DNA from 2 places in the Streptomyces sp. NPDC088706 genome. Region 2 is predicted to be linked to the other one. Evidence: riboswitches for the same ligand, from Rfam matches in the RefSeq annotation. Region 2 holds a riboswitch; the other holds the start of a gene.
What was found. A riboswitch is a leader RNA that binds a small molecule or an ion and turns the genes downstream of it on or off. The one in region 2 is predicted to bind S-adenosylmethionine.
Positions count from the first base shown of each region.

Region 1: it holds a riboswitch for S-adenosylmethionine, as region 2 does, so the genes downstream of both, ACIQAK_RS01665 (aminotransferase class V-fold PLP-dependent enzyme) here and thrC (threonine synthase) in region 2, are expected to answer to the same signal.

Region 1 covers NZ_JBIVLW010000001.1:356,407-363,769, forward strand. The annotation lists gene ACIQAK_RS01655 (rhomboid family intramembrane serine protease) at 1-345, shown strand, start outside; gene ACIQAK_RS01660 (Lrp/AsnC family transcriptional regulator) at 342-623, shown strand; gene ACIQAK_RS01665 (aminotransferase class V-fold PLP-dependent enzyme) at 697-2,076, opposite strand; SAM riboswitch class IV at 2,268-2,385, opposite strand; gene trpD (anthranilate phosphoribosyltransferase) at 2,482-3,546, opposite strand; gene ACIQAK_RS01675 (cytochrome bc complex cytochrome b subunit) at 3,670-5,316, opposite strand; gene ACIQAK_RS01680 (Rieske 2Fe-2S domain-containing protein) at 5,313-6,365, opposite strand; gene ACIQAK_RS01685 (c-type cytochrome) at 6,362-7,171, opposite strand; gene ACIQAK_RS01690 (heme-copper oxidase subunit III) at 7,227-7,363, opposite strand, start outside.
Region 2 covers NZ_JBIVLW010000014.1:47,898-55,260, reverse strand. The annotation lists gene ACIQAK_RS25745 (DUF3263 domain-containing protein) at 1-209, shown strand, start outside; gene otsB (trehalose-phosphatase) at 343-1,206, shown strand; gene ACIQAK_RS25735 (trehalose-6-phosphate synthase) at 1,229-2,629, opposite strand; gene ACIQAK_RS25730 (glucosyl-3-phosphoglycerate synthase) at 2,819-3,769, opposite strand; SAM riboswitch class I at 3,934-4,061, shown strand; gene thrC (threonine synthase) at 4,080-5,402, shown strand; gene ACIQAK_RS25720 (MoaD/ThiS family protein) at 5,471-5,749, shown strand; gene ACIQAK_RS25715 (cold-shock protein) at 6,169-6,375, shown strand; gene groL (chaperonin GroEL) at 6,678-7,363, shown strand, end outside.

The DNA of each region.
Region 1 (7,363 bases), on a different contig from region 2:
TACGCGGCGGTGCACGCGGACTCGGGGCAGACGCTGGTCGGCGCCTCCGGCGCGATCTCGGCGGTGCTCGGCGCGTTCCTGTACCTGTTCCCCAGGGCCCGGGTGACCAGCCTGTTCCCGTTCCTCTTCTTCCTGCCGCTGCGCTTCCCCGCCTGGATCGTGCTGGTCTTCTGGTTCGGGCTCCAGTGGGCGGCCGCGCAGGCGGCGGACGCCGGGCCGGGGGTGGCGTATCTGGCGCACGTGGCGGGGTTCGCCGCGGGGTTCCTGTACGCCTGGGGGCGCTACCGGGGTGGGACTAGAGTGAAGGTTCCAGCCACGGCCACCGAGGGAGACAGCCAGCCGTGATCACCGCGATCGTGCTCATCAAGACCAGCGTGGACCGGATTCCGGAGATCGCCGAGGCCATCGCCGCGCTGGACAGTGTCAGCGAGGTCTTCTCCGTCACCGGCACCTACGACCTGATCGCCATGGTCCGGGTCGCCAAGCACGACGACCTCGCCGATGTCATCCCCGGCCGGATCAGCAAGATCCCCGGTGTCGAGGGCACCGACACCCACGTGGCGTTCCGCACGTACTCCCAGCACGACCTGGAAGCGGCGTTCGCCATCGGCCTCGACGCGTAGGAACCGGACAGCACCTCGGCCGGGGACGGGCGGCGCGCCCGTCCCCGGCCGAGGTGTTTTCCTGGGGTCGTTTTCAGATCCGGGCGGCCTCGCCCCGGTCCGGGACGCAACGGCCGTCCTCGGTGCGGTACTTCCACTGGGCGCCCTCCTGGACCAGCTCGGTGACCGCGCGCAGGAAGCGGTCGATGTGCTCGTCCGGCGTACCGGCGCCGAAGCTGACCCGGATGGCGTTCAGGGACCTCTCGCCCGGCTCGGCCTCCGGGGCGCCGCACTCGCCCGGGTCCTGCGGGTCGCTGCCGAGGAGGGTGCGCACCAGCGGGTGGGCGCAGAAGAGGCCGTCGCGGACGCCGATGCCGTACTCGGCGGAGAGGGCGGCGGCGAAATGCGAGCTGTTCCAGCCGCGCACCACGAAGGAGATCACGCCGACCCGGGGCGCGTCGTCCCCGAAGAGCGAGAGCACCTGGACCTCGGGTACCTCGGCCAGCCCCGCGCGGACCCGGCTCACCAGCTCCTGCTCCCGGGCGACCAGGGAGTCGAAGCCCGCCTCGGTGAGGGCCTGGCAGGCTGAGGCGATGGAGTAGACACCGATCACGTTGGGCGAACCGGCCTCGTGGCGGGCGGCCGTGGTGTGCCAGTCGACGTCCACGCCGCCGTCGGCGCGCCGGGCGACCTTGCGGGACGCGCCGCCGCCGGCGAGGTACGGCTCGGCCGCCTGGAGCCAGTCGGCGCGGCCGGCGAGGACCCCGGAGCCGAAGGGCGCGTACAGCTTGTGGCCGGAGAACGCGACCCAGTCGACGTCCAGTTCGGCGATGTCCACGGGGTGGTGCGGGGCGAGCTGGGCGGCGTCCAGGACGATCCGGGCGCCGTGCGCGTGGGCGGCGGCGGCCAGCTCCTTGACCGGCCACAGCTCGCCGGTCACGTTGGAGGCGCCGGTGACGCAGACCAGGGCGGGACCGTAGGGGTCGCGGCCGGCTAGCGCCCGCTCCAGGGATTCCACGGCCCGGGCCGGGGTGCGGGGCGCGTCGAGGTAGGAGACCTGAGCGTCGCGCCAGGGCAGCAGGGAGGCGTGGTGCTCGGTCTCGTACACGAACACCTGGCAGTCGGCGGGGATCGCGGCGGCCAGCAGGTTGAGGGAGTCGGTCGTCGAGCGGGTGAAGACCACCTGGTCGTCCGCGCGGCAGCCGAGGAACTCCGCCACCGTGCGGCGACTGTTCTCGAAGAGGTCGGTGGAGAGCTGCGAGAGGTATCCGGCACCGCGGTGGACGCTGCCGTAGTACGGGGCGTAAGCGGCGACATCGTCCCAGACCCGCTGGAGGGCCGGGGCACTGGCGGCGTAGTCGAGTGCGGCGTAGGTGACTTCACCGCCGGTGACGAGCGGAACGGTGACATCCTGCCCCAGAACGGGCAGAGGGGCACAAACCGACGAGTCGATGACAGCGGTGGAGACAGACATGGCGAACTCCCGTAGAAGGCAGGCGAAATCCGGCGCCGGCGGGTACGCGGCAGCGCAGGAGAAGAAGGAAAGAGGGTGCGCGGAAGGGCGATCGGGCCCATGGGCCCGGAAGGCCCTAACGCATTCGCTTGCTCACAAGAGGCTCCCTAGGGACCAGGACCCCGGGGGCTGGCATCCGCTGGATGCCGAGGGGCCCGCGCTTGCCGCAGACCTCGCTGCCTACGGCCTGGTCTTCACCCGGGGCACCCCGCCACGGACGGAGGGTTGCCGGACAGCGGGCCGGGGCCGTAGTCGCTGTCACTCATGACCTGCGCAGCATCTTGCCATATGTATGCGGAGGCGCAAGGGCGCAGTCCGGCATCCGGACTGCGCCCCGCGTCACACTGCGTACGCCGGGAACTTCGTTCAGGCGTTGCTGGCCGCGATCCAGCGCTCCAGGGCGCGCTTGGCGGCGCCGGAGTCGATGGACTCGGCCGCCACCGCGATCTTCGCCGCGATCTGCTCGGTCAGCGTGCCCGGGCCCGGGTCGAGCGCGACCAGCGCCGCCGCCGAGTTGAGCAGCACCGCCTCGCGTACCGCGCCGCCCTCGCCGTCCAGCAGGCGGCGGGCGACATCCGCGTTGTACGAGGCGTCGGCGCCGCGCAGCGCCTCGACGGGGACGATCGGCAGCCCGACGTCGCGCGGGTCGAAGGGCTCCTCGCGCACCGTGCCCTCGCGGACCACCCAGACCCGTGAGGTGGCGGTGGTGGTCAGCTCGTCGAGCCCGTCGTCCCCGCGGAAGACCAGCGCCGAGTTGCCCCGCTCCGCGAGCACGCCCGCGACGATGGGCGCCATCCTGACGTCGGCGACGCCGACGGCCTGGGCGCGCACCTGGGCGGGGTTGGTGAGGGGGCCCAGGATGTTGAACGTGGTCTGCGCGCCGAGCTCCCGGCGGGCCTTGGCGGCGTACCGCAGGGCGGGGTGGAACTTCACGGCGAAGCAGAAGGTGATGCCCGCCGCCTCGGCGACCTCGACCACCCGCTGGGGGGTCAGCTCCAGGTTGACGCCGAGCTTCTCCAGGACGTCGGAGGAGCCGCTCGCCGAGGACGCGGCCCGGTTGCCGTGCTTGACGACCTTCGCGCCGGTCCCGGCGATGACGATCGCGGACATGGTCGAGATGTTGACCGTCCTGGCGAGGTCGCCGCCGGTGCCGACGATGTCGACGGTGCGGCCCGGCACGTGGATGGTGTTGGCGTGCGCGTACATCGCGCGCACCAGGCCGGTGACCTCCTCGACGGTCTCGCCCTTGGCCCGCAGCGCGACCGCGAAGCCGGCGATCTGCGCGTCGGTCGCCTCGCCGCTCATGATGCGGTCCATCGCCCAGGCGGTTTCCTCGGCGGAGAGGTTCTCGCCGCGCAGCAGGGGGTTCAGCAGGCCGGGCCAGGAACGGTCCGCCACGCTGTCGCCGCCGCTCGGGGTCCAGACGTTCATGGTCCGCTCCAGGGAGTCCACAGCCGGTTAAGAGACGGCTCCACCCTATCCAGCCGCCGGGACCGCGAAGAGCCCCGTCCATCGGATGGACGGGGCTCCTGCTGTGGCGATCAGGTCAGGTGATCAGTGGTGGCCGTGGCCCTCGGTGATCTCCTTGTACTCCTCCGCGGTGGGCTTGGCGATCTGGTTGTCGTCGCCGTAGTACCCCTTGCTGAGCTTCGCGCGCAGCTTCTTGACCGGGGAGATCTTGCGCTTGACACCGTTCTCGTCGACCTCGGGGCCGAGTTCGAACGGCTTGTACTGCTCGTGCGCGGTGAGCGTGTGCAGCTTCTCCGGGGAGAGCGGCTCGTGGATCTCCACGAACTCACCGTGCGGCAGGCGCTTGATGATGCCGGTCTCCCGGCCGTGCAGCACCTTCTCCCGGTCGCGGCGCTGGAGGCCGAGGCAGATCCGCTTCGTGACGATGAACGCGATGACCGGTCCGGCGAAGAAGAAGATCCGGACGAACCAGGAGATGGCGTTCAGCGACAGATGGAAGTGCGTGGCCCACAGGTCGTTACCACCGCCGACGAGGCCGATGAAGTACGCCGTGATCCAGGCGACGCCGAGAGCCGTACGGGTCGGGGCGTTGCGCGGGCGGTCCAGGATGTGGTGCTCGCGCTTGTCCCCGGTGATCCAGGACTCGATGAACGGGTAGACCGCGGGCAGCGTGAGCACCAGGCCGAAGAGCACCAGTGGGATGAACACGCCCAGGGCGAGCGTGTGACCCCACAGGTTGATCTCCCAGCCGGGCATCGTACGGACCAGCCCCTCGGCGAAGCCCATGTACCAGTCGGGCTGGGCGCCGGTGGACACCTGGTCCGGGCGGTACGGGCCGAGCGCCCAGATCGGGTTGATCGTGGCGATGGCCGAGATGATCGCGATGATGCCGAAGACGAGGAAGAAGAAGCCTCCGGCCTTCGCCATGTAGACCGGCAGCAGCGGCATGCCGACCACGTTCTTGTTGGTCCGGCCGGGACCCGCGAACTGCGTGTGCTTGTGGTAGAAGACCAGGATCAGGTGGGCCACCACCAGCCCGAGCATGATGCCCGGCAGCAGCAGGATGTGGATCGAGTAGAACCGGGCCACGAAGTCGTGGCCGGGGAACTCGCCGCCGAACAGGAACATCGAGATGTACGTACCGACGATCGGCACGGACAGGATCGCGCCCTGGGTGAAGCGGACACCCGTACCGGAGAGCAGGTCGTCCGGGAGGGAGTAGCCGGTGAAGCCGGTGAACATGCCCAGCACGAAGAGCAGGAAGCCGAACAGCCAGTTGATTTCGCGCGGCTTGCGGAACGCGCCCGTGAAGAAGACGCGGCACATGTGCACGAACATGGCGGCCAGGAAGATCAGCGCGCCCCAGTGGTGGATCTGCCGCACGAGCAGACCGCCGCGGACCTCGAAGCTGATCTTCAGGGTGGAGGCGTACGCCTCCGACATCCGGATGCCCTGCATGGGCTCGTACGGGCCGTGGTAGACGACCTCGCCCATGCTCGGCTGGAAGAACAGCGTCAGGTACACACCCGTGAGGATGATGATGATGAAGCTGTAGAGCGCGACCTCACCGAGCATGAAGGACCAGTGGTCCGGGAAGATCTTGCGCATGTTGGCCTTGGCCAGGCCGTAGATGCCCAGTCGGCCGTCAGCCCAGTCGGCGACCCGCTCGCCCGCGGGTGCCTTGCGCTGGCCCGCCTGGTCGGCGGGCGGGTTCGTTGTCGCAGTACTCATCCGCGCTCCCAGAAGGAAGGGCCGACGGGCTCGTCGAAGTCACCGAGCGCCTCGAGGTTGCCCTCGCTGTTCACGCCGATCCGCAGCTGCGGGAGCGCGTGGCCGGCCGGACCGAAGATGACGCGGGCGCCGTCGGAGAGGTCGAAGGTGGACTGGTGGCACGGGCAGAGCACGTGGTGTGTCTGCTGCTCGTACAGGCTGATCGGGCAGCCGACGTGGGTGCAGATCTTGGAGAAGGCGACGATGCCCTCGTGGGCCCAGTCGCGCTGGCGCTCGTCCTTGATGTCGTCCGGCTCGATGCGGACGATCATCAGGGCCGCCTTGGCGATCTGCGTCTGGAAGTCGTGCGCGTCCTCCTCCAGGCTCTCGGGCATGGCGAAGGTCAGCGAGCCCACGGCGACGTGCTCGGGGCGCAGCGGCTCCATCGTGTTCATGTTGACGAGCAGCTTGCCCTTGGCCCACATCGTGGTGCGGAGCTTCTTCTCCGGCAGCGGACCGAGGTCGCGCAGCAGCATCACGCCGGAGAGCGGCACCAGGGCCAGCGCGCCGAAGAGGGTGGTGCGGATGAGCTTGCGACGGCCCAGCGCGGACTCCTCGGCACCGGCCGCGAAGTCGGCGAGGACCTGGGCCTTGACCTCGGGGGTCGCCTCGATCGGGTGGCGTTCGGCGGCGGTCTCCACATCGGACATCAGGGTGCGCGCCCAGTGGACGGCGCCCGCTCCGATGAAGAAGAGCGCGAAGCCGAGCGTCAGTCCCAGGGAGAAGTTGAGCGCGCTCACATGGCCGAAGGGCCAGATGTAGACGATCTTGTCCACCGGGAAGATGACGTAGGAGGCGATGAAGCCCACCGTCGACAGCATCGAGAGGACGAACATGAACGCGACGGCCCGCTCGGAGCGGTTCGCTGCGCGTTCGTCGAGGTCCTGGATGCGCGGCTTGTGGGCCGGCAGCCCCGGGTCGGCGAACGGGTCGTCCGTACGCTCCACCGCGCCGTGCGCGGTCTCCTGCACTACGGGCAGGTTGTCTTCTGGAATCTGTTGGCTACTCATGACTTCTTGGCCTTAGCGGTGTGGGCCGCGACCCAGACGGCGATGGCGACGAGCGCGCCGAGTCCGAAGATCCAGGCGAACAGGCCTTCACTGACCGGACCCAGACCGCCGAGTTCGAGGCCACCGGGGCTCTCCGACTCCTCACCGTTCACGGTCTGGATGTACGCGATGATGTCCTTCTTCTCCTGCTCCGGCATCGTCGTGTCGGGGAAGGAGGGCATGCTCTGCGGGCCGGTCTGCATGGCCTCGTAGATGTGCTTCGGGCTCACGCCTTCGAGGTCCGGGGCGTACTTGCCCTTGGTGAGGGCGCCGCCCTTGCCCGTGAAGTTGTGGCACTGGGCGCAGTTGCTGCGGAACAGTTCCCCGCCCTTGGCGACGTCCGCGCCGGCCGGGTCGACCTGCTTGTCGGTCGGCGTGATCGGACCGGCGCCGAGCGACGCGACGTACGCCGCGAGCTGGTCGATCTCCGCCTGGGTGTAGATGACCGGCTTCTTCGGTACCTGGGCGCCCGGCTGCTGCGCGGGCATACGGCCCGTACCGACCTGGAAGTCGACGGCGGCGGAGCCCACGCCCACGAGGGACGGCCCGTCGGTGGTGCCCTGACCGCCGGTTCCGTGGCAGCTGGCGCAGCCTACGGTGTAGAGCTTCTTGCCCTCGTCGATGGCGAGGGACTGGGCGGTTTCATCGGCCTGCGCCTTGCCCGCAGGCGCAAACGCGGCGTACAGCCCCCCGGTGGCCGCCAGCGCGAGGAGTAGTACGACGACCGCCGCCAGCGGATGGCGTCGTCGTGCGGAGAGCTTTTTCACGGATTACCCCGGTGTCAGGATCTTCTGCGTCGATGGTGGGTGGGTGCGAGCCCGGTTACTTGATCATGTAGATCGTTGCGAACAGGCCGATCCACACCACATCCACGAAGTGCCAGTAGTAGGACACGACGATGGCTGCGGTGGCCTGGTCATGGGTGAACCTCTTGGCTGCGTACGTCCTGCCGAGAACCA
Region 2 (7,363 bases):
GTGACCGTGCTCTGCTCGCGCTGGAGCGCAGGTCCTGGGCGGGGCCGGGGGCGAAGGAGCGGGCGATCCGGGAGGAGCTGGGGATCTCGCCGGTCCGCTACTTCCAGCTCCTGAACGCGCTGATCGAGGACGAGCGGGCGCTGGCCGAGGACCCGGTCACGGTGAACCGCCTGCGCCGGCTGCGGGCGGCGCGGCGGGAGCGGCGCTGAGCCTTTTCGGGGGACGCTGCCCCTGGGCCCCCGCTCCTCGATCGCCGAAGGGGCTCGCTTTTGCCCGGTCGGGCGCTTTCGCCCGGTCGGCCCGCACCTCCGTGTCCGGCCGAACCCCGCTAGGCTCACCCCCATGGGCAGCCACTCCGCACAGTCGCCGATCCCGATCCCGACCCCGACCACCCCGGCCGGCCGCGAGGGTCTGGACGCCATCCTCGCCCGCCCCGACCGCGCGGTCATCGCCCTCGACTTCGACGGCACGCTCGCCGACATCGTCCCCGACCCCGAACGCGCCCGCGCCCACCCCGGCGCCGTGGACGCGCTCGCCGCGCTCGCCCCGAAGGTCGCCTCCATCGCCGTGATCACCGGCCGCCCCGCCGGCGTCGCCGTCCGCCACGGCGGCTTCGCGGGCGTCCCCGGCCTCGATCACCTGGTGGTCCTCGGCCACTACGGCGCCGAGCGCTGGGACGCCGTGACCGGCACCGTGAACGCCCCCGCCCCGCACCCCGGCGTCGCCGCCGCGAGGGCCGAACTCCCCGGCGTACTACACGAGTTCGGCTCCTGGCGCGGTACCTGGATCGAGGAGAAGGGGCAGGCCGTCGCCGTCCACACCCGCCGCGCCGACGACCCGCAGGCCGCCTTCGAGACGCTGCGCGGCCCCCTCGGCGAGCTGGCCGCACGCCACGGACTGATCCTCGAACCGGGCCGCCAGGTCCTGGAGTTGCGCCCGCCGGGCATGGACAAGGGCGTCGCCCTGGCCACGTACGTCACCGAGGTCGACGCCGAGTCCGTCCTGTACGCGGGCGACGACCTCGGGGACCTCGCCGCCTTCGCCGCGGTGGAGAAGCTGCGCGGCGACGGCCCCGACGGCATCCCGGGGCTGCTGGTGTGCAGCGGCAGCGCGGAGGTGCCCGAACTGGCCGAGCGCGCCGACCTGCTGGTCCCGGGCCCGGCCGCCGTGGTCGGTTTCCTGGCGGCCCTGGCCGAGCAACTCTGAGGGCCGCCGCGGCGGCGGCCCCTCACTCCTGCCGGAGCGCCTCCAGCTGGTCCAGGAACCACTGCTGCGGCGGGAGCGCCGTCGCCGCCTCGGCCAGCCGCTTGGTGCGGCCGGTCCGCTCCTCGGCGCTCATCGACAGGGCCTCGTGCAGCGCCTGCGCCGTGCCCACCACGTCGTACGGGTTCACCACGATCGCGTGCTCGCCCAGCTCCTCGTACGCCCCCGCCTCCCGTGACAGCACCAGTGCGCAGCCGTGGTCGGAGACGACGGGGACCTCCTTGGCGACCAGGTTCATGCCGTCGCGGATCGGGTTGACCAGGGCCACGTCGGCCAGCCGGTACGCGGCGAGCGAGCGGGCGAAGTCGTCCTTCACGTGGAGGACCACGGGCGTCCAGCCGTCCGTGCCGAACTCGCCGTTGATCTCGGTGGCCAGGGTCTGGACCGCCGCCGTGTAGTCCCGGTAGACCGAGAGGTCCTGGCGGGAGGGATAGGCGAAGGCCACGTGGACCACGCGCTCGCGCCACTGCGGTTGGGTCTCCAGCAGGGCCCGGTACGCGTGCAGGCCGCGCACGATGTTCTTGGACAGCTCGGTACGGTCCACCCGGACGATGGTCTTCCGGCCCTCGCCCACCTGCTCCCGCAGCGCCGCCATCCGCTCGTCCACGTCCGCCTCCTGCGAGCGCCGCCGCAGGAAGTCCGCGTCCGCCCCGAGCCCGTGCACCCCGATCCTGGTCCGGCCCGTCCCGCCGAGGATCTCCGTACAGCAGCCGATGAACGCGTCCGCCCATCGCCGGGTCAGGAACGCGGCCCGGTCCGCGCCGAGGATGCCGCGCAGCAACTGCTCGCCGATGTCGTCGGGCAGCAGCCGGAAGTAGTCCACCGGCGCCCACGGGGTGTGCGAGAAGTGGCCGATCTTCAGGTCCGGGCGCAGCTCGCGGAGCATCCCAGGGACCAGGGCCAGGTGGTAGTCCTGCACCAGCACCGCCGCCCCGGGCCCCGCCTCCTCGGCGAGCGCCTGGGCGAAGGCCCGGTTGTACGTCTCGTAGGAGGTCCACTGGCGGCGGAACTCCGCGCCGAAGACCGGCTCGACGGGGGTCTGGTAGAGCAGGTGGTGCACGAACCACAGCACGGAGTTGGCGATGCCGTTGTACGCGGCGGCGTGGATCTCGGCGTCGATGTCGAGCATCCGGACGCCCGGCTCACCGACCCCGCGCCGCACGGCCTCGCGGTCGCCGTCGCCGAGGGCCGCGCAGACCCAGAGTTTGTCGTCGACGGCGCTCAGGCCGGAGACCAGACCGCCCCCGCCGCGCTTGGCGTCGAGTGTCCCGTCCTCGCCGAGCGTGTACGTGATCGGGCCGCGGTTGGAGGCGACGAGGACCTGGGCGGTGGACGGGGCGGCGGGTTCGGGGTGCTCGGAGACCATGTAGCGGAACCTAGCCCGTAAGGGAAGCCGCCAAACGCCTCAGCGCCCGCCCGCCTCACCGGCCGCACGCCGCGCCACGCTCACGCCGTCCGCCACACCGGCCTCACGCCTCGCCACCCGCACGCCTCGCGCACCTCCTGCCTCACGCCCGCCCGCCTCGCCACCCGCACGCCGTGCGCACCTCCCGCCTCACGCCGCGTGGCGCTTCGCGTACTCCGCGATCTCCCGCATCGGCGGTCGCTCCTCGGTGTCCACCGCGTGGGTGCGCGGCACGAACCCCGCCTCGCCCCGCTCGAACTGCGTCAGCTCGGGCCGCACCAGATGGCCCCGGGAGAGCCGCAGCTGCGCCGTGCGGTAGATCGTCGCCGCCATCCGGCCCAGCGCCTGGCCGTCCTGGTGGCGGTGGCGCCGCACCCCGACGTCGACCTGGCCCAGCGCGTCCAGGCCCACGGTGTGCAGTGCGTCCACGAGGAGCCCCAGCTCCACTCCGTAACCGACCGGGAAGGGCAGCCGCTCCAGCAGGGACCGCCGCACCGCGTACTCGCCGCCCAGCGGCTGCACGAAGCCGGCCAGCTGCGGCCAGTGCAGATTGAGCAAGGGGCGTGCCACCAGCTCAGTGACGCGGCCGCCCTGGCCCGTGCTGCCGTCGAGCGGACGGTCGTACATCGCCTTGACGAACTGCATGGCGGGGTCGGTGAGCAGCGGCCCGACCGTCCCCGAGACGAAGTCCGGGGAGAAGTCCTTGAGGTCGGCGTCGACGAAGCAGACGATCTCGCCGCTGGTCACCAGGAGTGACCGCCAGAGCACCTCGCCCTTGCCGGGCAGGGCGGGTATGCGGGGCAGGATCGCGTCCCGGTGGACCACCCGGGCGCCCGCCGCGCGCGCGACGGCGGCGGTGGCGTCGGTGGAACCGGAATTGATCACGACGAGTTCGTCGACCAGGCGGACCTTCTCCATCAGCTCCCGGCGGATCGTCGTCACGATCGCGCCGACCGTGGCCTCCTCGTTCAGCGCGGGCAGCACGACACTCACCGAGGTGCGGTGCGGATCGGCGCTCCGGGCGTCCGTGAGCCGCCCCAGCGGGCGGTCGGCGGACGACCAGGAACGCCTGGCCAGCCAGCGTTCCACCTCTTCGATCACGGTCTGAACTCCTTGCTGGTGCGCTGCATGTGATCCATCTCGCCGTTCGGACGACTGTCTCGACGGTCCGGTCCGTCGGTTACAGTCTTGAACAACGCGGACGACCCCCGCATCTCGGGGTCCGCCGTCACACAAACGCCTGGATCGAAGATCCAGTGCCACAGAGCTCATCCAGAGGGACTGAGGGAACGGCCCGTTGAAGTCCCGGCAACCCTCCTACCGACCGCGAGGTCACGGTGGGGAAGGTGCCAATTCCGTCTTGCGGCGAAATGCGCTGCAAGGAAGATGAGGAGAAAGGGCCTCCGCCATCATGGCTGTTCAGACCATTGCAGGGAACACGACTTCTGCTGCCGACGCTTCTTCCGTCGATGCCTCCACCGTGGACCTCGGTCCCGCCGCGGCGCTTTCCTGCCGCGAGTGCGGCGAGCGTTTCGAGCTCGGCCCCCTTTTCGCCTGTGCGTCCTGTTTCGGGCCACTGGAAGTGGCGTACGACCTGCCCGTCGGCGATCCGGAAGAGCTGCGTCAGCGCATCGAGGCCGGCCCGAACAACATCTGGCGCTACGCCCCGCTGCTGCCGGTTCCCGCCGATGTCGCGGAGAAGCCCAATATCAACCCCGGTTTCACCAAGCTGGTCAAGGCCGACAACCTCGCCCGTGAGCTGGGCGTCACCGGCGGTCTGTACGTCAAGGACGACTCCGGCAACCCGACGCACTCCTTCAAGGACCGCGTCGTCGCCATCGCCGTCGAGGCCGCCCGCGCCTTCGGTTTCACCACCCTCTCCTGCTCCTCCACGGGCAACCTGGCCGGTGCCGTCGGCGCCGCCGCCGCCCGCGCCGGACTGCGCTCCTGCGTGTTCATCCCGCACGACCTGGAGCAGGGCAAGGTCGTCATGGCCGCGGTGTACGGCGGTGAGCTGGTCGGCATCGAGGGCAACTACGACGACGTCAACCGCTTCTGCTCCGAGCTCATCGGCGACCCGCTCGGCGAGGGCTGGGGCTTCGTCAACGTCAACCTGCGCCCGTACTACGGCGAGGGCTCCAAGACCCTGGCGTACGAGATCTGCGAGCAGCTCGGCTGGCGGCTGCCCGACCAGATCGTCATCCCGATCGCGTCCGGCTCCCAGCTGACGAAGATCGACAAGGGGTTCCAGGAGCTGATCAAGCTCGGCCTGGTCGAGGACCGGCCGTACAAGATCTTCGGCGCCCAGGCCGAGGGCTGCTCCCCGGTCTCCGCCGCCTTCAAGGCCGGTCACGACGTGGTCCGCCCCCAGAAGCCGAACACCATCGCCAAGTCGCTGGCCATCGGCAACCCGGCGGACGGCCCGTACGTCCTCGACATCGCCCGCCGCACCGGCGGCGCGGTGGAGGACGTGAACGACGAGCAGGTCGTCGACGCGATCAAGCTGCTGGCGCGCACCGAGGGCATCTTCGGCGAGACGGCGGGCGGCGTGACTCTCGGCGTGACGAAGAAGCTGATCGAGGCCGGCGTGATCGACCCGGCGCTCACCACCGTCGTCCTGAACACCGGTGACGGGCTAAAGACGCTCGACGCGGTCTCCGCGACCTCGCAGGCGACGGCCACCATCAAGCCGAGCCTGGACGCGTTCCGCGCCGCGGGCCTCGCCTCCGCCTGACCCACCGAGACCGAGCAGACCGCGACCGAGTCCGAGCGACCGAGTCCGAAGCAAGAAGGGCACCCACCATGAGCGTCAAGGTCCGCATCCCCACCATCCTCCGCACGTACACGGGCGGCCAGGCCGAGGTCCCGGCGGAGGGCGCGAAGCTCTCCGAGGTCATCGAGTCCCTGGAGAAGGACCACCCGGGCATCGCCGCCCGCGTCCTGGACGACCAGGGCAAGCTGCGCCGCTTCGTGAACGTGTACGTCAACGACGACGACGTGCGCTTCGAGGGCGGCCTCGACGCGGCCACGCCGGACGGCGCCGGCATCTCGATCATCCCGGCCGTGGCCGGCGGCTGCTGATCCGACTGCCCTCAGCTGAACAACCGTTGCCCCCTCCGCGACACAAAGCGGAGGGGGCAATTCTGCATGGTTGAGCGCGGTACAGTTGGGGAAGCCCCCTCCGCTGCTCGTGCCGCCCGCATATGAGAATGCGCCCGGCCCCGATAAGAAGCAGCCAAAGTACGTGAACCCCTTGCGGCATAAGTGGCCTTTGCCTGGCCCGACTTGCCCGTAAATCTCAGCAATCCCGCGTGTTCGGGCGTTCGTCTGTGCCCAGAATTCTCGTCCGATTGACCTGTTGCAGAGGGCAGTTGGGCGGATACATTCGGCCGCGGTCGACGCGCTGCGGCGCCGCGCACCCTCTCCTGTCGGAGGGTGAGTTCCGACCCGGGCCCGCGAAGTGCGGTCCCGTGCAAGGGCCAGTAATAGGGGAGTTAGGCATGGCTCAGGGCACCGTCAAGTGGTTCAACGCGGAGAAGGGGTACGGCTTCATCGCGGTCGACGGTGGTGCGGATGTTTTCGTCCACTACAGCGCGATCCAGATGGACGGGTACCGCACCCTCGAAGAGGGTCAGCGAGTTGAATTCGAGATCTCGCAGGGCCAGAAGGGGCCCCAGGCCGACATGGTCAAGCTCGCCGTCGGCTGAGCCCGGCGCGGCCGTCCGACGTCACTACTCACGCACCTAGGGCCCGACCCCGGATCAGGGGATCGGGCCCCAGGTGCGTCCCGGGACCGTATGGCGGGCACCGGCCTGAGGCGCTTGCACTCTCGGGGGTCGAGTGCTAATCATTGGCGTTAGCACTCTCCAGGTGAGAGTGACAGAAACTTGGACCGGGCCGGTGAGGCCCGCAGGCGCGGTGGGGCAAGGAACCACCACGCACGCTGGCCGTCCGTCGCGGGCGCCTCTCGGTCCGGAGAATCCACCCCTGTCCGGGAGGACCACTTCACATGGCCAAGATCATCGCGTTCGACGAGGAGGCACGGCGCGGTCTCGAGCGCGGGATGAACCAGCTCGCCGACGCCGTCAAGGTCACCCTCGGCCCCAAGGGCCGTAACGTCGTCCTCGAGAAGAAGTGGGGCGCGCCCACGATCACCAACGATGGTGTTTCCATCGCCAAGGAGATCGAGCTCGAGGACCCGTACGAGAAGATCGGTGCGGAGCTGGTCAAGGAGGTCGCCAAGAAGACGGACGACGTCGCCGGCGACGGTACGACCACCGCCACCGTTCTCGCCCAGGCTCTCGTCCGCGAGGGTCTGCGCAACGTAGCCGCCGGCGCCAACCCGATGGCCCTCAAGCGGGGCATCGAGAAGGCCGTCGAGGCCGTCTCCGCCGCTCTGCTGGAGCAGGCCAAGGACGTGGAGACCAAGGAGCAGATCGCTTCGACGGCTTCCATCTCCGCCGCCGACACCGAGATCGGCGCCAAGATCGCCGAGGCGATGGACAAGGTCGGCAAGGAAGGCGTCATCACCGTCGAGGAGTCCCAGACCTTCGGTCTGGAGCTCGAGCTCACCGAGGGTATGCGCTTCGACAAGGGCTACATCTCGGCCTACTTCGCCACCGACATGGAGCGTATGGAGGCGTCGCTCGACGACCCGTACATCCTGATCGTCAACTCGAAGGTCGGCAGCGTCAA